DNA from 2 places in the Simplicispira sp. 125 genome. Region 2 is predicted to be linked to the other one. Evidence: predicted binding sites of a transcription regulator. Region 2 holds the regulator's gene; the other holds the start of a gene.
What was found. Region 2 encodes FNR, which switches genes on or off when oxygen is low (the NO sensors DNR and NnrR bind a similar motif). Its sites were predicted from a motif close to TTGATNNNNATCAA; they were not measured.

Region 1 (15,022 bases), 2.8 Mb from region 2:
GAACTCGATGGCGTACTGGCCCAGGCACAGGGCATCAGCATGCGCATGCCCTACCAGTCCGACCCGAGTTGCCGCAAGCAGATCAACGCCGGCGAGATGCAGTACATGGACATCCATCTCTCGCATGTTGCGCCCTACGTGTGGTTTGGTTTTTTTGGCAAGCTTGACGTGGCCGTGGTCGAAGTGGCGGGCGTGTTGCCCGACGGACGGCTCATTCCCTCGTCCTCGGTGGGCAACAACAAAACCTGGCTGGACCAGGCCGACAAGATCATTCTCGAGGTGAACCAGTGGCAACCCGCTGCACTGGAAGGCATGCACGACATCTACTACGGTACCGACCGACCTCCAAACCGTGTGCCGATTCCGCTGCTGCACTCGGACGACCGCATTGGCGGGCCGTACCTGCAGGTCGACCCCAACAAGGTGGTGGCCGTGGTGTGCACCAACCACCCTGACCGCAACTCGGTCTTCAGCCCGCCGGACGAAACCTCGCAGCGCATTGCCGGCCACATCATCGATTTCCTGCAGCAAGAGGTGGCCCTGGGCCGTCTGCCGCAAGAGCTTCTGCCCCTGCAGTCGGGCGTGGGCAATATCGCCAATGCGGTGCTCGCGGGGCTGGACGCCGGGCCGTTCAAGCACCTCACCGCCTACACCGAGGTGCTGCAGGACGGCATGCTCGCCATGCTCAAAAGCGGTACGCTCGATTCAGCCTCGGCCACCGCGCTCTCGCTCAGCCCGGCGGCCATGCAGGATTTCCTGGCCGAGCTTGATTTCTACCGCCAGCGCATCGTGCTGCGCCCGCAGGAAATCAGCAACCACCCCGAGGTGATCCGCCGCCTGGGCCTGATTGCGATGAACGCCATGATCGAGGCCGATCTCTACGGTAACGTCAACTCCACCCACGTCATGGGCTCGGCCATCATGAACGGTATTGGCGGTTCGGGCGACTTTGCGCGCAACGCCTACCTCTCCATCTTCATGACGCCCTCGCTGGCCAAAGGCGGCAACATCTCCTGCATCGTGCCCATGGTCAGCCACGTCGACCACACCGAGCACGACGTGCAGATCCTGGTGACCGAGCAAGGCCTGGCCGACCTGCGGGGCAAGTCCCCCACACAGCGTGCCGAGCTCATCGTCGAGCGCTGCGCGCATCCCGATTACCGCCCGCAGCTGCGCGACTATCTGGCACGGGCCAAGGCCAATCCGGTGGGCCGTCACACGCCGCACCTGCTGGACGAAGCCCTGTCCTGGCACCAGCGCTACGTGGAAACAGGCAACATGCGCCGCTGACGCCCCGGCGACGCACCGACCCTGCGCCGCTCTGGTAATTTCCAGCATCCGGGCGCCCATGCGGTGCACCGCTCTACAAGGAAAACCATGTCGATCTGGAAAAAACCCATCACGCTCGCAGAGTGCACCCGCACCAGCGAGAACACCGCCGTCACCCACCTGGGCATTGAATTTGTCGAAGTCGGCGACGACTACCTTGTGGGCCGCGTTCCGGTCGATGAGCGCACACGCCAACCCTTCGGCCTGCTGCATGGTGGCGTCAGTGTGGTACTGGCCGAAACCCTGGGTTCGATCGGCGCCTTTTACGCCAGCCCTGAAGGCCACCGCGGCGTGGGCCTCGACATCAACGCCAACCACTTGCGCGCCGCCACCAGCGGCTGGGTGACGGGCACGGCACGCGCCGTGCACATCGGCCGCACGACACAGGTGTGGCAGATCGACATGGTGAACGATGCGGGTGAACTCACTTGTGTTTCGCGCATCACCATGGCGATTCTGGCGCCAAAATAAGGTTCATCCCCCTGTGCGGCTGTGCCGCTGGTCTTGGACGGCGTCCTAGCGATTGGGGTACGGTTCAGGCGCTTGCCCGGGGCGTCCGTGCCGCTTCGCGCTTCATCTTGCGCAAATGGACCGCGATGTCCTTGTCGTAGCGCCGGATGTGCAATGACAGCCAGTCGCGCAGCAAGGACGAGAGCCGGGGCGCCACGGTGATGCTGCCGGCCGCGTACTGGGCCTGCAGGGCACGCAGATCGGCCACGAAGCGTTCGTGTCCGGCCTTGTGCTCGGCCAAGCCCGGATAGTTCAGGGTCTCCATCCAGCGCTCCTCGCGCCGGATGTGCTCGATGGTGTCGCGCACCAGATCGTCCAGCAGCCGGGCCACGATCTCCTGGCCCCGGCCCTCGCTGGTGGCCGTGTGCAGCTCATTAACCTGCCGGACCAGCGTCTGGTGGTCCTGATCGACCGGTCCCTGGTCGATTTCCATGTCCTGTGCCCATTCAAAATAAGCCACTGCCTGTTCTCCGTTATCGGGTTTTCTGGTGGGTAGGCTCAGGCCGTTGTGGACTGGTAGGCCAGGGCGGGGGCGCCCTGCGGGCCCAGTTTGAACACGCTGATGGTGCGCACCAGGCCCTGCGCCTGGTGCTCCAGGGACTGCGCTGCCGCGGCCGCCTCTTCCACCAGAGCCGCGTTCGACTGCGTGACCTGGTCCATCTGGCCCATGGCCTGGTTGATCTGGTCAATGCCGGACGACTGATCCTGGGCGGCCAAGGTGATCTCGCCCATGATGTCGGTCACCCGGCGCACGCTGACCACGATTTCGTCCATGGTGCTGCCGGCGCGCTCGACCTGCTGGCAACCCGCAGTGACGTTGCTCAGCGAGGTTTCGATCAGGCCTTTGATCTCCTTGGCGGCGGAGGCCGAGCGGCCCGCCAGGCTGCGCACCTCGCTGGCCACCACGGCAAAACCACGGCCCTCCTCGCCTGCGCGCGCCGCCTCGACGGCGGCGTTGAGCGCCAAGATGTTGGTCTGGAAGGCGATGGAGTCGATCACGCCGATGATGTCGGCGATCTTGCGCGAGGAGGTGTTGATCTGCTCCATGGTCTGCACCACCTGCGAGACCACGGCGCCGCCCTGCACCGCCACCTGCGAGGCCGATTCGGCGATCTGGTTGGCGTGTTTGCCGTGCTGGTAGTTCTGTTTGACGGTATCGGCCAGCTCTTCCATCGAGGCGGCCGTCTGCTCCAGCGCACTGGCCTGCTCCTCGGTGCGCGACGACAGGTCGGTGTTGCCCGCAGCAATCTGGCTGGTAGCCGTTGCAATGGCCTCGGAGCCCCGGCTCACCTCGGAGACGATGCGCACCAGGCTGCCGTTCATGTAGCTCAGTGCCTGCAGCAGTTCGCCGGTCTCGTCGCGGCCCGTCACCTCGATCTGACTGCCCAGGTCTCCGGCGGCAACGCTTTGCGCCACGCTCACGGCACGGCGCAGCGGGCGGGTGATGGACACGGTGATGCCATACGCCAAGGCCGTACCCACCAGCAGGCCCGCAAGGCCCAGCACCAGCATGATGGTGCGGGCACTGCGGATGTCGGCCAACACTTGCGCCCCGTCGGTCTCGGCCAGCTTTTTCTGCAGCGCCGTGAGGCCATTGATGGGCTCCTGCAATGCATCGAGCGAGGGCAGGGTCTCGGTCTTGAGCAACTGGACAGCACCCTCGCGGTCGCCTGCATCGACCAGTTGTGCCACCCGGGTGAACGACTGTACATATTTGCCGCGCAGGTCCTTGAGCCGGGCGAGCAGAGCCTTGCCTTCGGACAGGTGCACCTTCTGCTCCAGCGTCGCCAGGGCGTCGTCAATGGCTTTCTTGTTAGCGGCAATGTCGGCCTTGATGACCTGGAGCTGGGCGTCGTCGGTCACCAGCACCAGCTCTGTGGTGCGGCGGGCGTTGGCCCGCGTGGTGACGTTAACGACGTTAGCCGCCTCGGCCTTGACCCAGTCCTCTTCGATGATGCGGGTATTGACCTGCGCCACCGAGCTAAAACGCAGCAAGCCGACCACCACAATGGCCAGCATCATCACGATGAGCAGCCCGAACGTCAGTCCCAGGCGCGTGCCAATCTTCAGATCACCCATCTTCATATGTCCCCCGGTTCGGATACAAATGCTTGCAAATCAAGCATTTTGCCCGTTTAGCGTGCGCCCGCGCTGGCAGCGCGTTTGTCGTACGGAACGTACGGGGTCAGTCGTTCGCTAAAAATCAAGGGGGAAAGCTTCGGCCCGATAAAGAAGTCGCCTGTAACTTCGTTTTTGTTTTTGATAACGAATCTGGCCTTGCGCTAGTCTTGTGCTGAGCGCGCCAGACGCTCGCTTTTCCAGTACACGTCGTCGCCGCCATCCATGCGGTTGAGCACGCGCGAAAGCACGAACATCAGGTCTGACAGGCGATTGAGGTAGTGGCGCGGCGCTTCGCGCACAGCCTCCTGGCTGCCCAGCGCCACGACGGCACGCTCGGCGCGGCGGGCCACGGTGCGGCACACATGGGCCTGCGCGGCGGCGCGGGTGCCGGCGGGCAAGATAAATTCCTGCAGGCGCGGCAGCGTGGCGTTGTGGACTTCGAGTGCCTGGTCCAGTTGCAGCACCGCTGCGTCTTTGAGCAACTCAAACCCGGGAATGGACAGTTCACCGCCCAGATTGAACAGCTGGTGCTGCACGTCAATGAGCAGCTCGCGCACCTCTTGCGGCAAAGGTTCGCACATCAGCAGGCCGATGTGCGAGTTCAGTTCATCCACATCGCCCATGGCCTGCACCCGCAGGTGGTGCTTGGGTACGCGCGTGTTATCGCCCAGGCCGGTGGTGCCATCGTCGCCCGTGCGCGTGGCGATCTGTGTGAGTCGTTTGCCCATGAAAACGTCCTTGCGTGCAATCAGGTCCGCATTGTCGCTGACCATCGAAACACCCTGGTATGAACACGCTCTTACACCGCGCGCACAAATGTTGGTGCAGGCAACAGCAGGCAAAAGTGCTAGCGCCGGGCGCCTTGCTGCAGTGCAATGAAGTCCTGATCAACTCTGGCAAAGGACGCCACCCATGAAACGAACCACATTTTTGAGCCCCCAATTTTTTGATACCCGCAGCGTGATGCTGATCACCGCGATGGCGCTGGGCGGCAGCGCATCGCTGCATGCCCAAACCAGCCCGTCACCCACCGCACCCGCACAAACCACGGGCCAAAGCCCCTTCACCACGGGCGCGATGCCCAAATCCCCTTCCGGCCACACCAGCCCTACGGCGGCCCCCTCCCCTGCCAGCGCCGCCTTTGACCGCGCCGATACCAACGGTGACGGCAAGCTCAGCGCCGAAGAAGCCAAAACACTGCCAGCCATTGGCAACCGCTTTGAGCAGCTCGACACCAACCACGACGGCGCTCTGTCACGCAACGAATTCGACGAAGGCGCCAAGCCCTGACGAAACCATGCGCACCCTGACACGCCGGTGACGGGCAGGGTGCAGCGCAGGGGGCCCGGTGGTATTCTTTTGAACGCACTGGAGACCACCGATGAATGCCCCCACACAAGCCTCTCACCTGCTTCCCACCATTGCCCTGCGGCCCGTGCCGCAGGCTTTTCTGGAGGCGCTGCAACAGCGCTTTGGCGCGCAATGCTCTACGGCGCTTTCTGTGCGCGAACAGCACGGGCGCGACGAAGGCTCACTGCAAGCCCCGCCCCCCTCGGCCGTGGTGTTTGCCGAAAATACGCAGGACGTGCAAGACGCCTTGCGCCTGGCCGATGAATACGCCGTACCCGTCATTCCCTATGCCGCAGGTTCTTCGCTCGAGGGCCACCTGCTGGCGGTGCAAGGCGGCATCAGCATCGATGTGAACCGCATGAACCGGGTACTTTCCATCAATGCCGAAGACCTGACCGTGACGGTGCAACCCGGCATCACGCGCAAGCAGCTCAACGACGCGATCAAGGACACAGGCCTGTTCTTCCCCATCGACCCCGGCGCCGACGCCAGCATTGGCGGCATGGCCGCCACGCGCGCCAGCGGCACCAACGCCGTGCGCTACGGCACCATGCGCGAGAACGTGCTGGCGCTGGAAGTGGTGACCGCCCTGGGCGAGGTGCTGCGCACCGGTACGCGCGCCAAGAAGAGCAGCGCTGGTTATGACCTCACGCGCCTGATCGTGGGCAGCGAAGGCACGCTGGGCGTCATCACGGAAGTGACCGTGCGCCTGTATCCGCTGCCCGAGGCGGTGTCGGCGGCAGTGTGTTCGTTCCCGAGCATCGAAGCGGCGGTGCACACCGTCATCCAGACCATCCAGCTGGGCGTGCCCATTGCGCGCTGTGAGCTCATCGACGCCCACTCGGTGCGCATGGTCAACCAGCACAGCAAACTGGGCTTGCGCGAAGAGCCCATGCTGCTGATGGAGTTTCACGGCTCCCCCGCCAGCGTGCAAGAGCAGGCCGAAACCGTGCAAGAGCTCGCCAAGGAACACGGCGGCAACGCCTTTGAGTGGGCCAGCACGCCCGAAGAGCGCACACGCCTGTGGGCTGCACGGCACAACGCCTACTTTGCGGCCGTGCAAAGCCGCCCGGGTTGCCGCGCCATTTCCACCGACACCTGCGTGCCCATCTCGCGCCTGGCCGACTGCCTGCTCGACTCCATTGCAGAGGCCGATGCCAGTGGCCTGCCCTATTTTCTGGTCGGCCATGTGGGCGACGGCAACTTCCACTTCGGCTACCTCATCGACCCGAACCGGCCCGAAGAACGCGAGCGCGCCGAGGCCCTGAACCACACCCTGGTCGCCCGCGCACTGTCCATGGGCGGTACCTGCACGGGCGAGCACGGCGTGGGCATCCACAAAATGGGCTTCCTGCGGGACGAGGCGGGCAGTGGCGCGGTGAACATGATGCGCGCCATCAAGCAAGCCCTGGACCCGAAGAACATCCTGAACCCGGGCAAGATTTTTACCCTGTAGGCATGCGCTTAATGCTATTTTTTATATAGCTGCAAGCGCTTGTATTTATTGCGTTACAGGCATTTTTGGCAAAATTTTGTGCGGTGTCACACGGCCCGCAGCCTGCGCGCCGCCACGCCCCCACCCACCAGTGCCGCCGACGCCACGCCCAGCGCCAGCGCCAGCGCTGAGCCGTAGAAGATGCCGCTGATCCAGCCCCGGTCGAGCAGCGCGCCAAACACCGGGGCGGCCAGTGCAAAGCCCAGGTCCAGGCCCGAATACACCGTGCCATACACGCGGCCTGTGGCGCCCGGCGGGGCGGCTTGCTTGATGAGCATGTCGCGCGAGGGGCCGGCCAGCCCGGTGCCCAGGCCCGCCAGCGATGTCACGGCCAGCACCGCCATGCCGGGCAGCACGCCACTGCCTGCCAGCACCAGCAGCGCGGCCGAGGCCATCAGACAGATGCCGATCACCCTCTCCAGCCGCTCCACGCGGCCCACCAGAAAGCCGCCCACCACCATGCCGGCGGCACCACACAGCATGTAGCCCGTCACCACCATGGCCGTGACGCTCAGCGGCAGGCCGTACATCTTTTGCAATGCAGGGCTGGCAAAGCTCTGGATGGCGCTCAGGGCACAGGTGCTCCAGAAGAAGAACGAGAAGCACATCCACACCGAGGGCAGGCGCAGAAATGCCATAGGGTGCTCGGCGGGCGCCGCGCTGCCGCCCTTGGCCTGGTGCGCCCAGCTGCCCTGGCGGTCGTCAATGGCCGCGCGCTGCCACAGCAGCAGCGCCAGCACGCAGGCGGCCAGCACCGCCGCCGCAAAGCAGGCCGTGCGCCAGGAGCCGGTGGCTGCGGCAATACCCGCCATGAAAACAGGTGCAGCCGCCCAGCCCAGGTTGCCGCTGATGCCGTGCACGGAGAAGCCATGACCCAGGCGCTGGGGCGATACGCGCTTGTTCAAAATGGTGAAATCCACCGGATGAAACGGCGCATTGCCCAGCCCGGCCAGGGCCGAGGCCAGCATCAGGCCGCCATAGCCCTGCGCCAGCCCGGCCGATACAGCCGCCAGGACAAAGCTGCACAGCGCCAAAAACAGCACGGGGCGCGCGCCCACACGGTCCACCACAAAACCGGCCAGCGCCTGCCCGACGCCCGAGACCACGAAAAACACCGACACCAGCAGGCCCAGCTCCGAGTAGCTCAGGCCAAACTCATCAATCAGCCAGGGAAACAGCGGCGGCAGCAGCAGGTGGAAAAAATGCGAGGTGCCATGCGCCAGACCAATGAGGCCGATGGTGTGTGCATCTTTGCGCAGGGGGACAGGGCCGAGCGTGCCCGCAGTAGTCGTGGTCATGGGACGGATCTTAGAACTTGTCCGCAAGCTTTTCCTGGTGGGGGTTGTGGGGCGCAGCATGCGGGCAGACCCGCAGCCGACTGGCGCGCGGGCGTTTTCTCGGGGCCAGGCCACGCTTATGCGCCAATAGCCCCACTCCAAGCAGGGCATACGTTGACTTGCGTCAACGTAAAAAGGCCTTCCGGCCCGCACAATAACCTTAAATAATTTGTGTATTTAACTGGGAGCGACTGCCATGAAAGCCTTGACCGACCTTTTCTCGACCGACTACGGGTTGATGAGCATCATCGGCATCGCCATGATGCTGGTGGGCATTCTGGCGTTTGCCGTAGTGATCCGCCGCAAGATGAATGAGCCACCCCAGGACCAGCGCGGCTGAAAATTCCTCTCTGCAGAGACACCCGCAGGGCGATCGGCCATGGGCACGGGGCGGCACCTGCGGCGCCCCCTGTGACTCCCTGAGGCGTTGGCTGGGCCCGGCGCAGCAAGCATCCTTTGCGCCCGACACCGCCTGAAACTACGGGTTTTGCCGAAAGCAAACGGCATGGTCTGGCGCAAAATGGGGCGCGCTTCCTTGGCCCGCTGCCTGCCCGTGGGCGCTCCTATCCAAGACTTGGAATGGAGACACGCGCATCGATACCGGCCCAATGCGGCCTCCGAAAAAACGCAAACCCGTTTTTGAAGGGCATGCCATGCAACAGCTGATCAACGACCTGCGTCTGTCGCGTAAATTCCTCTTGGTGGGTCGGCTGATCCTGGCCATGCTGGCCGTGCCCTTGGGACTGGTGCTTTCGACCGGCCTGGCGTCTTTGGCCCGGTCGGCGACCGCGCTCTCCGGCGTGGCCCCGGCCATCGCGGCCGCACAGGAAATTCAACTGATGCAGCTGCAGCGCGCCCAGTCGGCCAACCTGCTCTCGGGCAATGAAGACGCCCGCGCCCCACGCGAAGCGCTGCAGGCGCGCTCCACCGAGGCCATGCAGGCCCAGTTCAGTGCGACACAAACGTTTGGCAATGCGCCCACCGAGCAGCGGGTGCGCAAGAGCAGCAACAGCATTGCCACTGGCGCGAGCGAGGTGGCGACGGGTAGCCTTGACCTGCCTCAGCGCACCGAAGAACAGGCGAGCAACCTGGAGCAGCTCGACCAGGTCACGCAGCAAAATGCCGCGCTGGTGGAAGAATCGTCCGCCACCGCCGACAGCCTGGACCAGCACGCACGCCAGCTGGTGGCGGCCGTGGGCGTGTTTCAGCTCGGCGCAGACGCCGCACCGCTGGCGCTGCGTTGAGCCGAGGCTCTGCAGGGTTTCAGTGTTTTTGGCTTCTAGCGCTTATCCAGCAAGCGCCAACAGCTATATTTTGAGTAGCAAAAAAATCCAGACCCTACCATGAACACCGACACCCATTTCTATGAACCGCGCCTGGGCCACGGCCTGCCGCACGATCCTTTCAACGCCATCGTGGGGCCGCGCCCTATCGGCTGGATTTCCACCCGCGCACCCGACGGCAGCCTGAACCTGGCGCCCTACAGTTTTTTCAGTGCGTTCAACTACGTGCCTCCCATCATCGGCTTTGCCAGCATCGGGGCCAAGGACACACTGCGCAACATCGAAGCGACGGGTGAATTTGGCTGGAGCCTGGCGACGCACCCCCTGGCCGAGGCCATGAACCAGACCAGCGCCAGCGTGCCCCCAGAAACGGATGAATTTGCACTGGCCGGGCTGACCCCTGCGCCCTCGCGTCTGATCGGCGCGCCACGGGTGCAGGAGAGCCCCGTCAGCTTCGAATGCCGCTGCACCCAAATCGTGCAGTTGCAGCGCGCCGACGGCCAGACTGTACCCACCTGGCTGGTGCTGGGCGAGGTGGTGGCGGTGTATATCGACAAGGCTCTGCTGAAGGACGGCATTTACGACACGGCACAGGCGGCGCCCATTTTGCGGGCCGGTGGGCCTGCGGACTACTTCACGGTGGGGCCACAGCAGCGCTTTCGCATGCAGCGCCCGCGCTGACGCGGACAACCCTACATTACAGGCCACGAGCCCTTCCGTTCAGCGCTGCAACGGGGCGCACAACCCCAGAGCCGGTTGCCGCGCCCATTGCTCCAGCCAGGCCCATACCTGCTGCACGCCATCCCGCGTGGCGGTCTGCAGGCCGTGGTCTGTGCCGGGCAGGCTGCGGGCGCAGTACGGCGCCGCCCGCCCTTGGGCGCGCCGGGCAAAGGCCTGGTAGGCCTCTTGGGGCACCAAGGCATCGGCCTCGCCCCATACCTGCAGCAGCGGCCAGGGGCCGTTGCGCAGAGGCTCGGCCAGGCGCCAATGCCACAGGTCGCGCCAGTAGCGCAGGCTGCGGCCCTGGGCCACGGTGCTGCCCCGCGCAGGGCTGGCCTGCAAGCGGTCCAGGGCTTCCCATTCGGTCAGGGCGCCCAGGCGCTTTGCCTGCAGCGCGGCCGCTTCGTGCGGGTCCAGGCCACTGGCCGAGAGCAGCACCAGACCGGCCAGCCGCGGCACCTCGGGCGCCAGGGCGGGCAACAACTCGGCCCCTTCAGAAATACCCACCAAGACCGTGGGCAATACATCGCCGCCCGGCAAAGAGGCCTGCCAGGCCCGCACGGCGGTCTGTGCATCCGCCTGCCATGTGGACAGGGCATCGGACTGCACAAAGGACGCCGGACAATCACCCGGCGCGGTGCGCGCATGGGGGTGCACGCCACGCTTGTGCAACACCAGCACCTGGGCGTGCAGCAGCCCGGCAAAGTAACGGTCGGCCCAGGCCCCCATACCCGCACAGCCTGAGCCAGGCACCACGATGACGCGGTAGCGCAAGGGCAGCACCCGGGGTGCGCGTTCCAGGGCCAGCAAGGTGGCGCCCTGCGCTGCGGGAAGCGGGTGCACCTGGAATGCGGATGCCGATCCCTCGACCGCCTGGACGCTCTCCAACGTTGAAACCGCTGGCGGGCGGGCGCAGCCCCCCAACGCCAGCGCCGCGCCCAAGAAAAAGGCCAGCACCGGGCTGGCCTGGGAAGCTGCCTTAGGACAGGCCACGCCAGCCCGCCATCAGCGCAGGATGATGACCTGCTCTTGCGGCTGGGGCGCGGGCATGGGCTGCCCCGGATACGGCTGGCCACCGCCCGGCAGGGGCGGCGGCGCCGAGCGCACGCCGCGCGCGAGGTTGGCGTCGGTGTAGCCCAGTTGCCCGGCCAACTGCTGGTACACGTCGTTCGCCAGGCTGATCGAGGTTTCCTTCATGACCTTGGAGCGATTGGGCGGCGCAATGTCGCCCCGGTTCGACAGGATCTTGGTGTCATTGCCCGCGCCCTGTGCCGAAAACGCTGCCTTGATTTCATACGTTTTGGTGTTGATCAGCGAAAAGTCGGCCAGCAGTTGCAGGCCGTACTGGCGCGTCGCGCTGGTCGTGCCCTGCAAGGGCGAGAGCGCATCGGTGAACTCGATGCTGGAGACCACGCCGAACAGCACGTAGTCTGCGCCCTTGAACTCGCCCTTCTTGATACGGGCAATCACGTCGGTCACATCATTCTGGCGCACCGGCTTGGCCATCTTGCCGCCCTGCACCTGGTTGAGGACCTGCTCTGCCTTGGAGTTTTGCGGCGCACCCGCGTCAAAACCCTTGCCCTGCACCAGCTTGAAGTAAGTGCCTTGCAGGATGGCGCCCTTGATGTCGTTGGTGTAGCCCCCCAGTTCGCGCATCTCGATGTAGCTGTAGCGCCCGGCCACGTAGGTACCGCTGGCCTGCTCGGAGGCCTGCATGGAACCCTGGCTGTGGTGCGAGCCCGAGCCGCTGTAAGGCCCATTGCTGTAGCCACCGCCGCTGCTGCCCTGCGCGCTCATCTGGCTGCTGCGCTGATACTGGCCCGCCATGAAATACTCGGACACGCGCTGGGCGTAAGCCAGATCGGTGACCGCAATGCGGGGGGCCGCGTTCTGGGCCTGGGCCGCGCTGCCCCAGGCCAGGGCCGTAGCGGCCAGGACGGCCAGGGCCGCGTTCAAAGTGGTTTTGCGTTGCATGGTGGGCTCCTGGCTCAGCGTGTGCTGGTTTTGCGGATTTCTTTTTCGTCCTGCCATTCGATGGTGCCTTCTTCCACGTCAAACAGCTTGAGCGTGAACTTGTAGTACACATCCTTGGTCGAGGCACTTTGCTTGACGATGCTGGTCAGCTCCCCTTCCATGCTGTATTTGGCGGCCGTCATGTTGCCGATTTTTGCGGTGCTGTTCTGCTTGTACAGACCGCTCTGGTTCTGGCGCTGCAGCTCGTCCACGCCCGACTGCATTTCCTTGATGGAGCGCACAAAACGCACCTTGCCTGACTTGACCAGCGCGGTCTGGATGGAGTTCATCACATTGGTCGTGTCGATGTACTCGCTGGTCTTGTTCTTCACCGTGGAGATGGTGACCGTGGGACGGCCCTGGAAGATGCCGGTCTCCAGCAGGCTGCCGGTCATCTTCTCGGCAATCATCTGCAGATCGGACGAGCCGAACTCGTTGGTCACCAGCTCCACGCCCTTGGCGTCGCCGTAGTTGACCTGGCGGTCAAAGCGGATCACGGGAGACGAGAGGTTCTGGCAACCAGCCAGCAGCAGCGTGGCTGCCGCCAGACCCCAGGCGAGGGGGCGTTGGAAAGTCTTTTTCATGGTTTTCTCCTGCAAGGCGCTGCGCTCAGCGCGTTTCTACGTTCATCTCAATCCGGAAATCGGTGGCTGCGCCGCCGGGCGCCACGCTCTTGATGGTCTGCTGGCCCAGACCCAGCACGCCCAGCTGCTTCCACGACTCACCGTCGCCCACCTGGTTGCCCACGTTGTCCAGCCACTTGAAGCGGTAGAACACGGTGCGGTCGCTGCGGCCCATGTTGGCCAGGTCGGCCTGAACCACCAGCACGTCGTTCTTGCGCACGATGCGGATCTCGCGCACAGCGATGTTGTTGGCTTCGCCACGCAGCGCAACCTTGGAGGCCACCGCAACCGGTGTGGCCGGGTCGTGCTGCTGGGCCTGTGCGCCACCGGCCAGCGTCAGAATGGCCGTGCACAAGGCGGCCAGGGTCATGCGGGGGGTCATGCGGTGTTCCTTTCGAGGAGTTGCTGTCAATTCAATGCCTTACTGGGCCGCAGGAGCGGCGACCGGGCGTGGGGTACGGGCTGGACGGCGTGCACGCACCGGTTTTTCCGGCTTTGCGGCTTCCACCACGGCAGGTTTTTGCGGTGCGGGCGCTGCGGCCTGCGCGGCCAGTTGGCCGATGCTGGCCACCTGGCCGGTCAGCACGCTGTTGTGGTAAATACGCAATGGCACCAAGGCGTACTGGCCATCGATCTGGATGGGCTGGTCGATCAGACGGCCATTGATGCTGATGCGGTGCTCACCGGGCGGCAGGTAGCCGCGGGCCACGTACACGCGGCCGGGCAGCATGCGCCACATGCGGTCGTCCGCCTGTTCGGTCGCCACGGAGGCGGCAGCGCCGATGAGGCCACCGATCAGGCCGCCGCGTTTTTGCAGTTCGTTCTGCAGCACGCCCTTGGCAATGGCGCGGGTGACGCCACGAAACACCATACCCGGCATTTCGTCCTTCAGGGCGCGGCGTGCCATGACGTTCACGTCCACGACTTTTTCCAGCTTGAAGTCGTAACCGGCCACCGAGAGCTGGCTCAGCAAGGGGTCATTCGAGGGCTCGATCACCGGGTAGGACAGGCTGGCAGTTACCAGACCACTGCCCGTGGGCACAGGCAGCGTAAAGGCCTTGGGTTTGCGCGCCGGGGCATCGCCCGCTTCAACCAGGAAGAGCACGTCGGTCATGCGCTGGCGGCGCTTCCAAGTGAAGCTGGTGCGGCTGTCCAGGCCGCGCAGGCCTTCTTCGAGCACGCCGGTTTCGGGCTTGAGTTCAATCGCCTTGCGGTAGCCGGGTGCGGCCAGGCCCGATTCGCCCAGCACTTCGTACAGGAAGCCCGCCAGGTAGTGCGACAGGGCGTTGGAGTAGCCATTCTTGAGCGCCAGCACCTCGGGGTCGTTCAGCGTCTCGACGGGATAGCCGTTGATCTCCTTGCTGCCGGAAGCGGCTCCCTTGGACTTGGCTTCTTCTTCGGCTGCCAGGGTTTCCTTGGCACGGAACTCGGCAATGATGGCTTCGCGCTCGTGGGTGCGCTTGATGTCCACGCGGGCGTTTTCAAAATCGCCCACCGCCAGGCGGTTGAGCGCCAGGCGCGTGGTCAGCCAGACTTTTTCATAATCCTGGCCTTCATACGCCTTCAGGCGCTCGCTGATCAGCGCAGCGCCCACGGTGCCCATGAGCTTGCTGGGATTGGTCTGGGCGGTTTCTTCCCACTCTTTGACCTTGGTGTCGGCCAGCATGAAGGCGCCCGTGCTGTCTTCGTAGCGGCGGTCCATGCGCAGCAGCTCGCCGCGTTCCATGTTGTAAAGCAGCGCCGCCTTCTCGTCGGCTGTAGTGGCCGAGGCCTCCAGCCGCGCCAGCGCGGCGGGGATGCCATTGGTCTGGCCTGCGGTTTGCATCTCGGAAGCCAACTTGTCGTGGCTTTGCATGTTGGCGCAGCCGGTCAGGGCGATGCCCAGAACGAGTGCGCCCCACAGTCGGGCGTGCGGCAATGGCCAGAATTTCATGGATGTCCTTGCAGTGAATTGAATGGGTCGACCAGGAAAGGCCCGGCCACCCCACCACCACTGCGGTCAGGCCGCAGCGCCGAGGATGCACAGGCAAGGGCGGCCGCATCGACGCTCGCGCCCCCTCTGGCGCGCCTTGACTGCGCAAACGGCATAGCCCCCGGCTGCTGGTATCTGGTTCTTGGTGTTTCAGCAGCCAGCAGGGAATGTAGCAAATGCAACCCTTTATTTCTGCCTGTATCCAGACCATTTTGTGTAAGAAGCTGTCTGCAGCTTCTCCAAAAGCAGGCGCCACGACCAGGACAAGA
Region 2 (15,022 bases):
CAATGGCCAGCAGCGCGTGGTAGATGCCCCAGACCGTGCCGAACAAGCCGACGAAAGGCGCCGTGGAGCCGACCGAGGCGAGGATCGCCAGGCCCGATTGCAGGCGGGCGGTAAAACCGTCGATGCAGTTGCGCAGGCTGCCCGTAATCCAGTCGCTGATGTCCAGGCTCTCATGCAACTGGCCCTTGGTGTTGCGGTGGTGCGCCGTGGCTTCGCGCCCTTCCATGGCGAGCTGGCGGAAGGGGTTGGAGGGGTCGCTGCCCAGCCGGGTCAGCCCGGCGGCAAAGTCTTCGCTGTGCCAGAAGGTTTGCACCGCGCTGGCGTGCTTCTTGTATTTGACGATGTCCAGCGCCTTTACCAGGATGACGATCCACGAGGCCAGTGACATGCCCAGCAGCAGCACGGCGACAGCCCGGGTGACGAAGTCGCCCTGGGTCCAGACGTTGGCAAGGCCGAATTGCGATTCCATGAGAACTCCTGAAAATTATTCGAGAACAAAATTGATGGGCACCTGGTACCACATGGCTTCGGCCACGCCGTTGCGCTTGCCGGGCACGAAGCGCCAGCGCCTGACGGTGTCCTGGGCCTGGCGGTCGAGGCGGTCGAAACCGCTGGATTTCTGGACCTCCACCTTTTGCGGCAGACCATCGGTACCAATGAGTACGCGCAGCATGACCTTGCCCTGTTCGCCCATGCGTTTGCTGATGGCCGGGTAGCTGGGCGCCGGGTTCTGCAGGTAGGCGGCGTTGCTCGATGGCAGTTCGATGCGCGCGGGGGCCGGTGGGGCAGGGGGCGCCGGTGGTGCCGCCACTTCCACAGGCGCCTCGATGGGCGGCGCGGGTGGCTGTGGTGTCGTCACGCCCAGGGGGGCGTTGGGCGCAGGCGTGGGGTCGGGCACCGCCATGGGCATGGGGGCTGGGCGGGGCTTTTGAATTTTGGGCGCGGGCTGCACCGGCGGGGGCGCGGGGGGCGGGGGCGGTGCCACCTTGGGCGCGGGCGGGGTGATGAACTCGCTCAACAACTCGACGGGAACGACCACTTCCACGGCGCGGCGCAGCAGGCCGGTTTGCAGGGCCCACAGGCCAGCCACATGCAGCAATACCACGCCGATGGCGATGACAGCGGTGCGACTCAGCCCTCCGGGTTGCTCGAATCGATCGTAGGTTGACATAAAAAATGAATAGCAGTCAGCGCAGTACAGGCCTGCACCACGGCAGAAATGAGGCGTTTTTTAACGGCGCAAAATCCAGCCCAGGGAACCCACTACCAGCAGCAGGCAGATCAGCAGTGTAGTGAAAAGCTCCATGGCGGCTCAACCTGCACAGGCGCAGGTTGACGGTGTGCATGCGGCTGTATTGTGCAATGCAGCAACCGGGTGGCTGCTTTGGCACTGGGCCACCACATCGCGTGCGCAGCCTTCGCACTGGCCGCACTGGGTGGCCACGCCCAGTTCAAACTGGATTTCGTCAAAGCCCATGCCCGCACGAACGTGGCGAGCGATTTCACGGTCAGAGACCCGGCGGCAGACACAGACGATCATGGCAGTCAGTGGTGGATAAAGTGATGAAATTATAAATGCGAATCCATCGCATTAGCAATATGTGTGGATCTTTGGGATGGATAAACACAGGTTATTCGAGCAGGGCGCGGCTGGCATGCGCGGGCGTGGCGCAGCCGGTCAGGGCCATGGCCATTTCCAGTTCGTCGCAGAGCAGGCGCAACACATGGGCGACACCGGTGGCGCCGGCGGTGGCCAACCCGTAGATGGCGGGGCGGCCCAGCAGCACGGCCGTTGCGCCCAGTGCCAGGGCCTTGAGCACATCGGTGCCGCGGTGGATGCCGCCATCGACCAGCAGCGGTAGAGCGCCTTGCAGGGCATCGGCAATCCGCGCCAGTGCATGGGCCGAGGCAGGTGCCGTGTCAAGCGTACGGCCGCCGTGGTTGGAAACGATCAGACCAGCCACGCCCAGGGCGGCCGCCTGCAGCGCATCCTGGGGGTGCAGCACGCCCTTGAGCAGCACCGGCAGGCGCGTCTGTGATTGCAGCCACTGCACATCGTCCCAGGTGGGGGCGTGCTCGACGAGGCCCTGGCACAGCAGGTGGGTACCGTCCGTGGTTTGCGGCTGAGGGGGCGGCGGAGCCAGCCCGGCCAGGTTCACCGCTGCAATGCCGGGTGGCAGGTGAAAGCCTGCGCGGCGTTCGCGGTCGCGTGCACCGCTGGTGGGGGCGTCTACTGTGAGCACCAGGGCTTCGTAGCCTGCGGCCTCTGCGCGCTGCACCAGCGCGCGGGTGAAGCCCCGGTCGTGCTGCAGGTAGAGCTGAAACCACAGCGGGCCACGCGCCGGGTCGTCCAGAAAGACCTGGGCCACTTCTTCCAGCGGCGTGCTGGCCTGGGTGCTGAGCACCATGCCTGCACCCAGCGCAGCGGCCGCATAGGCGCTGGCCCGTTCTCCGTCGGGGTGGGCCAGCCGCTGGTAGGCCACCGGGGCCAACAAAATGGGGTGGGCCAGCGTGCGCCCCAGCAGGGTGGTGCGGGTGTGGCCGCCGGCAAGAGAGCGCAGTATGCGCGGCTGCAGGGTGAGCCCGTCCCAGGCGCTGCGGTTGGCGCGCAGTGTGATTTCGTCCGCAGCGCCGCCGCTGAAATAGGCCCAGGCGGGATCGTCCAGGCGCTGGCGTGCATGCTGCGCGTAGTCGGCCAGGGCCACGGTGTCTTCTGGAATAGGCTGGCGCTGCAGTGAAAAAGTTTTAGTCAAAATGGCCTCTAGGGCAATACCATCAAGCGCAAGCAGCTATTGTTTTTAAGTCAGGCATCAGCCCACATGCGCAGCAGGTTGTGGTAGGTGCCCGTCAGCCCGACGACGGCGGGCGCGCTCTCGCCGATGGCGCTGCGCAGCTTGAGCAAATCCATGTCCATGTCGAACAGCAACTGGCGTTGCTCGGTCGAGCGCACCATGCTTTCGATCCAGAAAAAGCTGGCTACGCGGGCACCCCGCGTGACGGGCGTGACCTGGTGCACCGTGGAGCTGGGGTAGAGCACCATGTCGCCTGCAGGCAGCCGCACGACGCGCTCGCCCTGCGGGTGCTGGATGAGCAGCTCGCCGCCGTCGTAGTCCTGCGGGTCGGTGAGGAACAGGGTGCAGGAAATGTCGCTGCGTACCCATTGGTCGGGTACCTTGGAGCGCAGTACGGCACCGTCCACATGGGCGCCGTAGAAGTTGCTTTCGCCGCGGTAGCGGTTGAACAGCGGGTTGAATATTTTTTTGGGCAGCGCGGCAGAAAAGAACACGGCATCGCGCTGCAATGCAGACAGCACCAGGGCGCGCAGTTGCTGCGTCTGGGTGCTGTCCTGCGCGAGTTGCTCGTTGCGCTTGTGCGCCAGGGCCTGCGCCCCTGCGCTGCTGCGTCCATCCACCCAAGGAGCATCGTCGCCGAGCAGGCTGCGGGCAGTGGCGACCTCTTGGGGGGTGAGAATGTTTTTGAGATGCAGGAACATGGTGGATGCAGCAGGCAGGCAGGGACTTAGAAGCGCGTCTTGAGCACCAGTTGCACCGAGCGCGGGGCGCCAGGGGCGTAGAAGCCGCGGTACAGCGCATCGGCATAGAGCTTGTTGGTCAGGTTCTGGACGTTCAGCTTGAGGGAGGTTTTGTCATCAAAGCTGTATTCGACCATCGCATCGGCCGTGACAAAGCTGCTGGCCTCCATGGCGCGCGAGCCTTCGGGGTTTTGTGCGCCACGGTAGGTCAGGCCGCCGCCTACGCGCACTTTGGGCGTCACCGCGTAGGTGCTCCAGAGGCTGCCGCTGTGCTTGGGCGTCAGGCCCGGGCGATCGCCCTGCACCTGTGCGCCACCGCCGTTGGCGGCGAGCACCGTAGTGCTTTTGTCGATTTTTGCGCTGGGAATCCAGGTGTGGTTCCAGAAGATCTCCCACTTCGGCGAAATGCGACCCGCCAGGTTGAACTCCATGCCGGTGGCGTGGCGCTTGCCCGAGAGCAGGTAACCAGGGTTGTCGGGGTCGGTGTTGCGCTCGTTGAATTTTTCGCTGTAGAAAGCGGCCACGCCCAGCAGGGCGCGGCGCTCGAACAGTTCCCACTTGCCGCCGATCTCAAAGTTGCGGCTTTTTTCGGGCGGTGTGTCGGCCAGTGAACCGGTATTGGCGTTCACACTGCCGAATTGGTAGGTGTCGGCCGAGGTGTTGAACGAGGAGCCGTACGACACGTAGTAAGACGCCAGTTCATCGGGTTGGAACAGCACGCCCACACGGGGGCTCCACAAGCCGTCCGAGGTTTCATCGCTCAAAGAGCCGTTCGCGTTGCGGTACGAGGCCTTGAACTGGTCGTAGCGCAGGCCGCCGACCAGCTTGATGGTCGAGTTCAGCGACATCGTGTCTTGCAGGTACAGGCCAATATTCTGTGCCTTGAAGGTGTTATAGGCCACCGGAGCGCGCATATCGGGTGCCCAGGCTCCGTTGTTGGGCGTGCCCACGGTCGTGCCCAGGCCGTTGGTGGCCGACGAATTGCCCGCTGCGTTGGCATAGCTCGAGTTGCGGTTGGCGTCGTCGTGGTAGTAATCCACGCCGGCCAGGATGTCGTGCTTCTTGCCACCCCAATTGAACGAGTGGGTGTAGTCGCTTTGCAGCTGCGTCATCGTGCTGTCGCCGATGCGGCCTTTGGAGGTGCGCGTCAGCGGCGTGCTGGCGTTGATCTGGTCGAGAGCGGTGATGGGCGTGCCAAAGCGGATTACGCTGGCCAGCAGGTCGCGCTCATACTTGCCGTGGCGCAGGCGCGTCTGCAGCTCGCCACCGTCGCCAAAGCGGTGAATGTGGCCCAGCGTGACGTACTGCGACGAGGTGTTGAGGTGGTCGCTGGCCAGGCCGTAGTAGTTTTTTGCCGGAAGTGTGGGCACGATCTTGCCGTTGTCGTTGATCCACGGGCTGTTGTAGCTGGGGCGGCCTTTGACATCCAAGGCGTACAGGCCGATAGAAAACTCATCGCGCGTGCCGATCCCCCAGGCAAACGTCGGCGCTATGCCGCGCTTGTCCTGCTTGGCACCGTCGTTGTCGGAGTCGTGTACCAGGGCGTTGAGGCGCAGTGCGGCGTTCTCGCCGGTCTTGAAGTTGAAGTCACCGGTGAGGCGGTTTTCCTTGCCGGTGCCCAGGGTGTACGAGACTTCGTGCTGGTCGATCAGCAAAGGCGCCTTGTTGACCTGGTTGACCACGCCGCCGGTCGAGCCCTTGCCAAACAACATGGAGGCCGAGCCCTTGAGCACTTCGACGCGGTCGAGGTTGAAGGTGTCGCGTTCGTACAGTGGAGCATCCTTCATGCCATCGGTGTAGATGTCCCCCGCCTGGCCGAGCGAGAACCCGCGCAGGCGCACGTCTTCTTCACCCGTTTCGCCGGACTGGAAGGTCACGCCCGCCGTGGTGCGCAGCACTTCGCGGAAGTCATCCTGGTTGCGGTCGTTCATCAACTTTTCGGTGAATACGGTGACCGATTGCGGGATGTCGCGGATGTCCTGATTTCCCTTGCCCACGGTAGTTTTCTTCACCCGCACGGTGTCCTTGCTCTGGATCTCCGCCGTGTCTTTCACGGTCACCGTGGACAGGGTGGCCGCGTTATCGGTGGTTTGGGCCCAACTGCTCATGGACGCTGCGAGCATCAGTGCGCCCAGCGGAATCAGGGCCTTTTCAGCAGCAGGGGAATATGCGTTGTGCAAAAGCGTTGCGGAACGCTGCTGCGTGGGTTTCTTTGCCAAAGTGGCCTCCGTTGGTTGGAAATGCAATGGACACCGCAGAAGGTGTCGCCAAGGTGGAGCGCTAGGCAGTGGCTGGCAAAGGCGTGGCTGTGCGGGTATCGCGCACAAGGATGTTAAATCAAACGATAGTCATTATCATTCGTGTTGATGTATTTTCGCCACAGGATCAGATCAAACAGACGAAAAAAAGCCGGCAAAGCCGGCTTTGGGGAGCGCAGTCGCTCGTTATTTCACGTGCTTGCCAATCAGGCCGGCCATTTCGAACATGGACACCTGGGGTTTGCCAAAGATTTCCTTGAGCTTGGCATCGGCATTGATCATGCGTTTGTTGGCGGCGTCCTGCAGGTTGTTGGCCTTGATGTAGACCCACAGCTTGCTGATGACCTCGGTGCGTGGCAGCGGTGCTGCACCCACGACAGCCGCCAGGGCGGGGCTGGGCGTCAGGGCTTTCATGAACGCGGCGTTAGGGGTGCGCTTCTTGGCGGGAGCAGCGGTCTTGGCAGCAGCGGCTGGTGTGGCCGGGGCTTTTTTTGCAGTTGCCATGTTGGGAATTTCCTTGTTGGGATGGGTCAATGCACCAGCGAAAACCTGCTTTTCCACTGGCATACGGAATGCTACTGGTAAAAAATCGGCTTTCCAAGCGGGTTCAGGGTTTTTTTGCTTCGCCATGTTGCAGCATTGCGATGGCGGCGCTTTTGTGGGCGCGCTAGTGACAGGCTTGCTGGCTATTGACGATGCGTTTGAGGGCATCGGGGCTCAAAATACGCACATGGCGCTGCTTGACCTCGACAATGCCTTCTTCCACAAATTTTGAGAAAGTGCGGCTCACGGTCTCAAGTTTCAGGCCCAGGTAGCTGCCGATTTCTTCGCGCGTCATGCGCAGCACCAACTCTGACTGCGAGAACCCGCGTGCATGCAGGCGCTGCACCAGGTTGAGCAAAAAGGCGGCCAATCGCTCTTCAGCGCGCATGCTGCCCAGCAGCAACATGACGCCGTGCTCACGCACGATCTCGCGGCTCATGATTTTGTGCACGTGGTGCTGCAGGGCGTTGACTTCGCGCGACAGTTCTTCAATGCGGTCGAAGGGCATGACGCAGACTTCGGCGTCTTCGAGGGCCACTGCATCGCAGGTATGGTGGTCGTTGACGATGCCGTCCAGGCCGATGATCTCGCCGGCCATTTGAAAGCCTGTGACCTGGTCGCGCCCGTCCTCGGTCGCTACGCAGGTCTTGAAGAAGCCTGTGCGGATGGCAAACAGCGAGGTGAACTGTTCGCCATTGCGGAACAGCGTGGTGCCACGCTTGATCTTTCGCCGTACCGCCACGACATCGTCAATGCGCTTGAGTTGTTCGTCGTTCAGACCCACCGGCATGCACAATTCACGCAAATTGCAGTTCGAACACGCAACCTTGAACGCCTGGGGTGTCATGTGAACGGGTACCTGTCCGGTTTCAGACAGAGCGCCCGACGACTCGTCGGCATGGGATGCGGGGACGATGGAGATGCGGGTTGGGGCTGACATAAGTCAAATTATCACCCATTCTGCATTTTTGCCAGAACAGAGCCAGTAGCTCCAACAGGTGCTTGACCAAAATCAAGATTCGAGCCGCTAATCTGGGGCACATTAGAAAAGCCAGCTAGGAACCTAAATGACTGTTGTAACCCCTGAATTGCTCACCCGGTTTGATGTATCGGGACCCCGTTACACCTCGTACCCCACCGCTGACCGCTTTGTTGATGCCTTCGGTGAGGACGAATACGTGCTGGCCCTGCAGCAGCGCAGGCAAAGCGCCGTGGGCAAGGCCTTGCCCTTGTCGGTGTACGTTCACATCCCGTTTTGCGAGTCGCTGTGCTATTACTGCGCCTGCAACAAGATCATTACCAAGCACCATGATCGTGCTGATGTGTATCTGCGCTATTTGAACCGCGAGATTGAGTTACACACGGCGCACTGCGGCGTGGGCCAGGTGGTCAGCCAGATCCACTTGGGTGGCGGCACGCCCACCTTTCTCTCCGATGAGGGGCTGCGTGACCTCATGGGCATGCTGCGCAACCATTTCACTTTGGTGCCCGGCGGTGAGTATTCGATCGAGGTCGACCCCCGTACCGTGGATGCAGATCGGCTGGCCCTGCTGCACGAACTGGGATTCAACCGCCTGAGCTTCGGTGTGCAGGATTTCGACCCTGAAGTGCAGAAAGCCGTGCACCGCATCCAGCCCAAGGAGCAGGTTTTTTCCCTGGTCGAGTCGGCGCGCTCCATTGGCTTTGATTCCATCAACGTCGACCTGATTTACGGCTTGCCCAAGCAAACCCCTGATTCATTCGACCGCACGCTGGCGCAGGTAGCCGAGTTGCGCCCCGACCGCATTGCGCTGTATGCCTACGCCCATTTGCCCGAGCGCTTCAAGCCGCAACGGCGCATTGTGTGGGCAGACCTGCCCATGGCATCGGCCAAGGTGTCGATGCTGTCGCGTTCGCTGGAGGCATTCAGCGCAGCGGGCTATGTTTATGTGGGCATGGACCATTTCGCACTGCCGGACGATGCGCTGGCCATCGCCAAGCGCCAGGGGCGTCTGCACCGCAACTTCCAGGGTTACAGCACGCAGCCCGACTGCGACCTGATTGCCCTGGGGGTTTCTGCAATTGGCCGCGTGGGCGCTACCTATAGCCAGAACGCCAAAACCCTGGACGACTATTACGATCGGCTCAACCAGGGCCACCTGCCGGTGGTACGCGGCCTGGCGCTGACGCGCGACGACCTGGTGCGCCGTGCCGTCATCATGGCTTTGATGTGCCAGGGAGAATTGCTTTTTGAACCCATGGAGCAATCCTGGCTGATTGACTTTCGCACTTACTTTGCCACCGAGTTGGAGCAGTTGAAGGAGATGGAGGGGCAAGGCCTTGTTGTCCTGGGTCCTGAGGGCATCGAAGTGACGGCAATGGGTTGGTACTTTGTGCGGGGCATTGCCATGGTGTTTGACCGGTATCTGCAAGCCGACAAGAACAGAGCGCGGTTTTCCCGCATCATCTAAACCCCATGTTGGCTTCCTTGGCCTCGACTGCGTTGCTCATGGGGCTCGCAGGCGGGCCTCATTGTCTTGCCATGTGCGCCGCGCCGTGCTCTGTCGTGACCGGCCAGGCGCTGCCGCAGGTGCCTGACCAGGCGACCGAACATACACTGCATTGGCTGCCCCGCCCGGGCGGTTTGGCCCGCAGACTGGTGGCATACCACAGCGGGCGATTATTAGGCTATGCGGCCGTGGGTGCGTTGGCTGCCATGGCCATGCAGAGTCTGGCGTGGATGACGCAACACACGGCAGCGTTGCGCCCGGTCTGGACGTTCATGCATGTGGCCGTGCTCGCCTGGGGCCTGATGATGGTGCTGCAGGCACGCCAGCCGGCATGGGTGGAGCAGGCAGGACGCAGCGTGTGGAATCGTGTCCGGCCATTGGTGCAGGCGCCGGGAGGCGTGTTTGTCACCGGATTTCTATGGGCCTTGATGCCTTGCGGGCTGCTGTATTCGGCCTTGCTGGTGGCGGCCCTGAGTGGTGGCGCGTGGCAGGGAGCGCTGAGCATGGCGCTGTTTGGCGTGGGTAGCGGCTTGTGGTTGTTGGCTGGCCCGTGGCTGTGGCAGCACTTGCGTGTACGCATGAATGTCCTGCGCGCCAGTTGGGGGACCCGGTTTGCGGGTTTCTTGTTGATGGCTGTGGCCTGCTGGGCCTTGTGGATGGACCTGGTATACCGGCCGTCGCTGATCTGTCAGTAATAGAAACCGCGTTATCTCAGTCCTTTTGTGGCGCAAAAGCGCCATTGGGGCGATGTCAGCAAAAGTATCTCCAGATGGCTTGATAATGGGGCGCGCATTCCTTTCACGGGCCTTTTCCGCGACGCACCTCTGCAATGGATGACAACACCGCCATACCTATCGCCATAGACCAATTGCGTATTGGTATGTACATCCAGCTCGGACTGAACTGGATGAGCCATCCTTTTCCCGTCAGCAGCTTCCGCATTGCCTCAGAGTCCCAGATCGAGATTCTGCGCGGATTGGGTCTTGCAGAAGTCCGCTACGTTCCTGCCAAGAGCGATCCTGCCCCCGCTACAGCGCTACTAGAGAAGGCGGCGACGTCCCTTGATCAGCGCCAGCAAAAAAATGGCACGGCGTCGGCCAGCCCTGCGACAGAGCAGGAAGATTCGGCCCTGCGGTTGCGGTTGCAGTTGCTGGAGCAGCATCGTCGGCTGGACGCCTGTGACCAGCGGTTCATGGCGGCCACGCGCAACTACCGCAAGCTCGTCGAGAAGGTGGAGGGCGGGCCTATGCTGGCGCGTCTTGAAAGCGAGGCGCTGGTCACCGACTGTGTGCAGGAGTTACTGCAAAACACGGAATCCGTGATCAGTCTGCTGTCCGAGGGCGTGGGCGAGCGCAATGCCTTGCATCCGGTCAACGTCATGGTGCTTTGTCTGCTGATGGGCAAGGCGCAAGGACTGTCGCCCGAGGGCATGCAGGACCTGGGTATGGCCGGGTTGTTGCATGACATCGGCAAGATGCGCTTGCCAGAATCCGTGAATGGCCCGCAGGAGGGGATGACACCGGCAGAGCAGGCCCGCTACCGCAGCCATGTGGGTGAATCTGTGCGTCTGGGCCAAAGCATGGGTTTGTCCAGCGGCGTGCTGCTGGCCATTGCGCAGCACCATGAAATGGCCGATGGCAGTGGTTTCCCCCTGCGGCTCAAGGGCGAGGAGTTGTGCCAGGCGGGGCGTACCCTGTCGTTGGTGAATCACTACGAGCGTTTGTGCAACCCGGGTCGCACAACCCCGGCCCTGACGCCCCATGAAGCCCTCTCCGTCATGTTTGCGCAGCAAAAAGGGTATTTCGATGCCGTTGTGCTGGGCACCTTCATTCGAATGATGGGCGTGTATCCCCCGGGCTCGGTGGTGCAGCTGGTCAATGACCGCTATGCCATGGTGGTGTCGGTCAATTCCTCGCGGCCCTTGCGCCCCCGGGTGATCGTTCATGATGACCGCGTCCCCCGGGACGAGGCACTGATTCTGGATCTGGAAAGCATGCCTGAACTGGGTATTCGTCGCAGTCTTCGTCCCTCGCAATTGCCCCGGGAGTCACTTGAATATTTGTCGCCGCGCAAGCGCATTTGCTACTTCTTCGAAAGAGCCGTAGACCAGGCTGCTGTCGGGGAACGGGTGTGAGCTGCGGCGCGCAAGAGAGTCTCTGGCAAGCTGCGTTTGACGGATTGCAAGAAGCTGTCTGGCTGGTGGATGCATGCGCGCGCACCATCGTTTTTGCCAACCAGCGTGCCGCGCAGCTGGTGGGTTTGCCCAGAGCCGCCCTGATAGGCGTGCCGGTGGAGCGTCTGGCGGCTACCCCCGAAGACCAGTGTTTCTGGTCCGACACTGAAGAGGTGCTGACCCAGGGCATTCATTCCATGACCAGCCTGCTGCGGGGCGACGGCCAGTTGGTTCCGGTCGAGCGCAAGGTGGTGCCGTTCCGTGCGGAGGGAGCCCGGGTGTTGCTGCTGGTCAGCATGGTCGATTGCAGCGCCCGCCAGGCGGTCGAACGCGACCTGGAGACCTTGCTGGCAGAGTTGCGCGCCACGCTGGATTCGGCTGCCGATGGCATGCTGGTCTGCGGGCTGCACGGGGAAGTACGGGCTTTCAACCAGCGCCTGGTACAAATATGGGGCATGCCCCAAGAACTGCTGCTGCAACGCAATGACGACCAGGTGCATGCCTTTCTGGCCTCGCGCGTACGGCATCCTGATACCTACCGGGCTCGGCTGGAAGCAATTGCCACAGACGCTCAGGGGCAGAGCCAGGACGTGATCGAACTGCAGGGTGGCCGGCTCTTGGAGCGGCGCAGCGTGCCCCAGTGGAGCCATGGCGGGGTGACGGGACGGGTCTATTCGTTTCGTGACATCACGCTGGAGGTACAGGCGCAAACCGCCTTGCGCCTGGCGGCCAGGGTGTTTGATTCGAGCCCTTATCCAATTTTCATTGCCGACGACCAGCATCGCCTGGTACGACTTAATCCAGCCTGCGAACAGCTTTTTGGACGCACCAGCCAAAGCCTGCAAAGGTGCGATGTGGTCGGTTTTCTGGGTGTAGGCGCGGCCCGCCAGTTCATGGAGGGTGTGCAGGCCGAGTGGCAGCATGGAGGCCTGTGGAAAGGCGAGTTATGGCTGCCCCGCGAAGACGACAGTGGTTGTGCGATCCATCTCTCCTGGGTGGTGCTGCGCGACAAGGAGGGTAGGATTGAGCAAAGCATTGGCTTCGTGCGTGACCTGACCCAGCAGCATGCCGCGCAGAAACGTATCGACGAACTTGCCTACAGCGATGCCCTCACCGGGCTACCCAATCGGCTTTTGCTGTCGCAAAAAGTGGACTCCGCCATCCGCGCGGCACGGCCAGACGGCACGGGCTTCGCCATCCTGTTCCTGGATCTCGATCGGTTCAAGGTCATCAACGATTCTCTGGGCCATCTTTTTGGTGACAAGGTGCTGCAGTTGGTCACCACACGCTTGCAAACCTGCCTGCGCCAGACCGACATGCTGTGCCGCATTGGTGGTGATGAATTTGCCATGTACCTGCATGCAGGCGATGCTTCGGGCGCCGAGCAGGTGGCGCGCCGCATGCTCGATGTCATGCGCCACCCTTTCACACTTGATGGCATGGGGTTTTCCATCCAGTGCAGCATCGGAGTGTCCCTGTATCCCCAGGACGGCCGGTCTCTGGACGAGCTGATCAAGCAGGCCGACACAGCCATGTACCGGGTGAAGGAGCGTGGGCGCGGCAGTTTTGGTTTTTACCAGCCGCAAATGAATGCCAATCTGCTGGAACGGATGCAGATGGAGCACGCCATGCGCCACGCTCTGGAGAACCAGCGCATGAGTGTGCACTACCAGCCCCAGGTGGATATGGCCTCAGGCCGCATCATTGGTGCGGAGGCCCTTTTGCGCTGGACGGACCCGGACCTGGGCTGTGTCGGGCCGGGCGTTTTCATTCCGTTGGCCGAGGAAACAGGCTATATCGTCCCCCTGGGGGCGTGGGTGCTGGAGCAGGCCGTGCAGGAGGCCGTGCGCTGGAAACAGGCGGGCACACCCATCGTGGTGTCGGTGAATGTCTCCGCACTGGAAATGCGGCAGCCCGATTTCATCGAGCGCCTGACCCGGGTACTGCGAGAAAACGAGTTGCCGGCCGAGTTGCTGGAATTGGAGTTGACCGAATCCATCCTGTTGCAGGACGCCCAGGAAGCCGCCCAGCGGCTGGAGGTGGTGGCCGCCCTGGGCGTGGCGCTGGCCATTGACGATTTTGGAACCGGTTATTCGAGCCTTGCCTACCTCAAAAACCTGCCCATCCACAAGCTCAAGGTCGACCAGTCTTTTGTGCGCGGCTTGCCCGATGATGACGGCGACCACGCCATCGTCAGTGCCATCGTGTACCTGGGCCGATCCTTGCGTCTGTGCGTGGTGGCCGAAGGGGTGGAAACACTGGCCCAGCGTGCAGCGCTGCAGCAAATGCAGTGCGACCAGTACCAGGGCTATCTGTGTTCGCCTGCACTGCCGGCGCTGGAATTTGCGGCTTTGCTGGCCCGGCAAGCATCGGGCTCAGGCATCGTGGTCACGCCGCCGTAAGGCCCTTCCAGAGCATGTAAACCGCCAGCCCCAGCAGCAGGGCGGCAAACACCCGCTTGAGCTGCGCCACGGGCAGCTGGTGTGCGGCGCGGGCGCCCAGTGGTGCTGTGAGCACACTGAACATCGCAATCGTGACCAGGGCGGGTAGCCACACATAGCCCAGGGATGCTGGGGGCAGCCCGGTGGCGGACTGGCCGCTGACCACATAACCGACGGCATTGGCCAGAGCAATGGGAAAACCCAGCGCAGCACTGGTGGCTACGGCATTGTGAATGGGTATGTTGCACCACACCATGAAAGGCACGCTGACGAATCCCCCGCCAGCGCCCACCATGCCCGAGAGAAAACCGATGCTGCTGCCTGCCGCCAGTTGCCCTGCTGTGCCGGGCATTTGGCGTGTAGGCGCTGGCTTTTTGTTGCGCAGCATCTGGTAGGCCGAAAAACTGACAAAGCAGGCGAATACGATGGCCAGCACCGAGCCTTTGAGCAGTGCGAAAACGCCCAGGCTTGCGGCCATGCTGCCCAGCACAATGCCGGGGGCCAGCCGCCGGGCAATGTCCCAGCGCACGGCGCCGCGCTGGTGGTGGGCGCGCACGCTGGAAATGGACGTAAAAACGATGGTAGCCATGGACGTGGCAATGGCCATCTTCACGGCCAGCCCCGGGGCCACCTGCTGTTGGCCGAGGAAATAGGTCAGGAAGGGCACCAGCACCATGCCGCCGCCAATGCCCAGCAGCCCAGCGAGAAAACCAGTGCCCAGGCCCAGCAGAGCCAGTTCAGCGATCAAAAGGGGGTCGAGCAGCATGCGGCGCGGGGGAGAAAAGGCGGGGTGCGCCGGAGCGGGGCAGAAGAGGTGTCTGCGAATGCCACCGGACCCTCATCCTGAACCGGGGGTTCAGGTGGGCGAGGGCAGCCAGGCGTTGGGTTCATCTGACGCGAGATGATCACGCTCACCGGGCGATGTACCAAGCCCGTGCTCAATGAGCATTGGTTCAAGGAAATATAAAGCCCGGCGGCACCGCAGACCATTGCATTGTAGGCGCAGCACGGGGGCTGTGCGTTCAGATCAGGCGGCCGTCATTGCCCAGGGCTTCGTCCAGGCGCTGCACCAGGGCGCGCAGGCGATCATCGCCATCATGGGGGTCTGTGGCCGGCAGTGCAACGGTTTCTGCTGCTGGGGTGGCGCTGGCGGCGGCCAAGTCGGCGGACTCGCGGTCGGCCAGCTCAAACGCCATGTTCAGCGCGGCCAGCACGGCGATGCGTTCGCGTGCGCGCACCTTGCCCGCATCGCGGATGCGCAGCATGGCGGTGTCCACCCGCTCCACCGCTTCCAGTAGGCGCGACTCACGGCCTTCGGGGCAGCCAAGCAGATAGCTCTGCTGCATGATCTGCACCTCCAGCTGTTTCATTCGGAGTCCTTGGGGTCGGGTGATGTGGGCAGGCGCTCGATCAGGGAGTCCACCCGGGCGCGGGCGGCCTGCAGGCGTGAGCGCAGCGAATCGCGCTCCTGGGTGAGTGCGGCCACCTGTTCAGCCATGAGTTCGTTGGTGCGCTGCAGCTGTTCGTGGCGAACCAGCAGGCGCTCTACGCGCTCGGCAATCTGGTCGAGAGGAGACAAAGAGGCC

Region 1: a site for FNR is predicted at 8,257-8,270, ahead of C8D04_RS14840 (DUF3149 domain-containing protein). Genes of this name have one in related genera too.

The regions. Positions count from the first base shown of each region.
Region 1 covers NZ_QEKM01000001.1:3,173,602-3,188,623, reverse strand. The annotation lists gene C8D04_RS14880 (acetyl-CoA hydrolase/transferase family protein) at 1-1,290, shown strand, start outside; gene C8D04_RS14875 (hotdog fold thioesterase) at 1,378-1,800, shown strand; gene C8D04_RS14870 (bacteriohemerythrin) at 1,865-2,299, opposite strand; gene C8D04_RS14865 (methyl-accepting chemotaxis protein) at 2,338-3,918, opposite strand; gene C8D04_RS14860 (cob(I)yrinic acid a,c-diamide adenosyltransferase) at 4,122-4,688, opposite strand; gene C8D04_RS14855 (EF-hand domain-containing protein) at 4,873-5,250, shown strand; gene C8D04_RS14850 (FAD-linked oxidase C-terminal domain-containing protein) at 5,342-6,766, shown strand; gene C8D04_RS14845 (MFS transporter) at 6,853-8,103, opposite strand; gene C8D04_RS14840 (DUF3149 domain-containing protein) at 8,339-8,482, shown strand; gene C8D04_RS14835 (hypothetical protein) at 8,796-9,386, shown strand; gene C8D04_RS14830 (flavin reductase family protein) at 9,486-10,106, shown strand; gene C8D04_RS14825 (alpha/beta hydrolase) at 10,146-11,138, opposite strand; gene C8D04_RS14820 (hypothetical protein) at 11,151-12,119, opposite strand; gene lpoB (penicillin-binding protein activator LpoB) at 12,134-12,742, opposite strand; gene C8D04_RS14810 (YcfL family protein) at 12,768-13,163, opposite strand; gene C8D04_RS14805 (hypothetical protein) at 13,203-14,714, opposite strand.
Region 2 covers NZ_QEKM01000001.1:336,930-351,951, forward strand. The annotation lists gene C8D04_RS01610 (MotA/TolQ/ExbB proton channel family protein) at 1-469, opposite strand, end outside; gene C8D04_RS01615 (energy transducer TonB) at 485-1,171, opposite strand; gene C8D04_RS01620 ((2Fe-2S)-binding protein) at 1,313-1,540, opposite strand; gene C8D04_RS01625 (alpha-hydroxy acid oxidase) at 1,632-2,753, opposite strand; gene C8D04_RS01630 (Fe2+-dependent dioxygenase) at 2,804-3,493, opposite strand; gene C8D04_RS01635 (TonB-dependent siderophore receptor) at 3,520-5,640, opposite strand; gene C8D04_RS19170 (SWIB/MDM2 domain-containing protein) at 5,977-6,294, opposite strand; gene fnr (fumarate/nitrate reduction transcriptional regulator Fnr) at 6,458-7,180, opposite strand; gene hemN (oxygen-independent coproporphyrinogen III oxidase) at 7,401-8,783, shown strand; gene C8D04_RS01655 (sulfite exporter TauE/SafE family protein) at 8,789-9,517, shown strand; gene C8D04_RS01660 (HD domain-containing phosphohydrolase) at 9,652-10,956, shown strand; gene C8D04_RS01665 (EAL domain-containing protein) at 10,953-13,397, shown strand; gene C8D04_RS01670 (sulfite exporter TauE/SafE family protein) at 13,384-14,202, opposite strand; gene C8D04_RS01675 (cell division protein ZapA) at 14,459-14,806, opposite strand; gene C8D04_RS01680 (DUF904 domain-containing protein) at 14,803-15,022, opposite strand, start outside.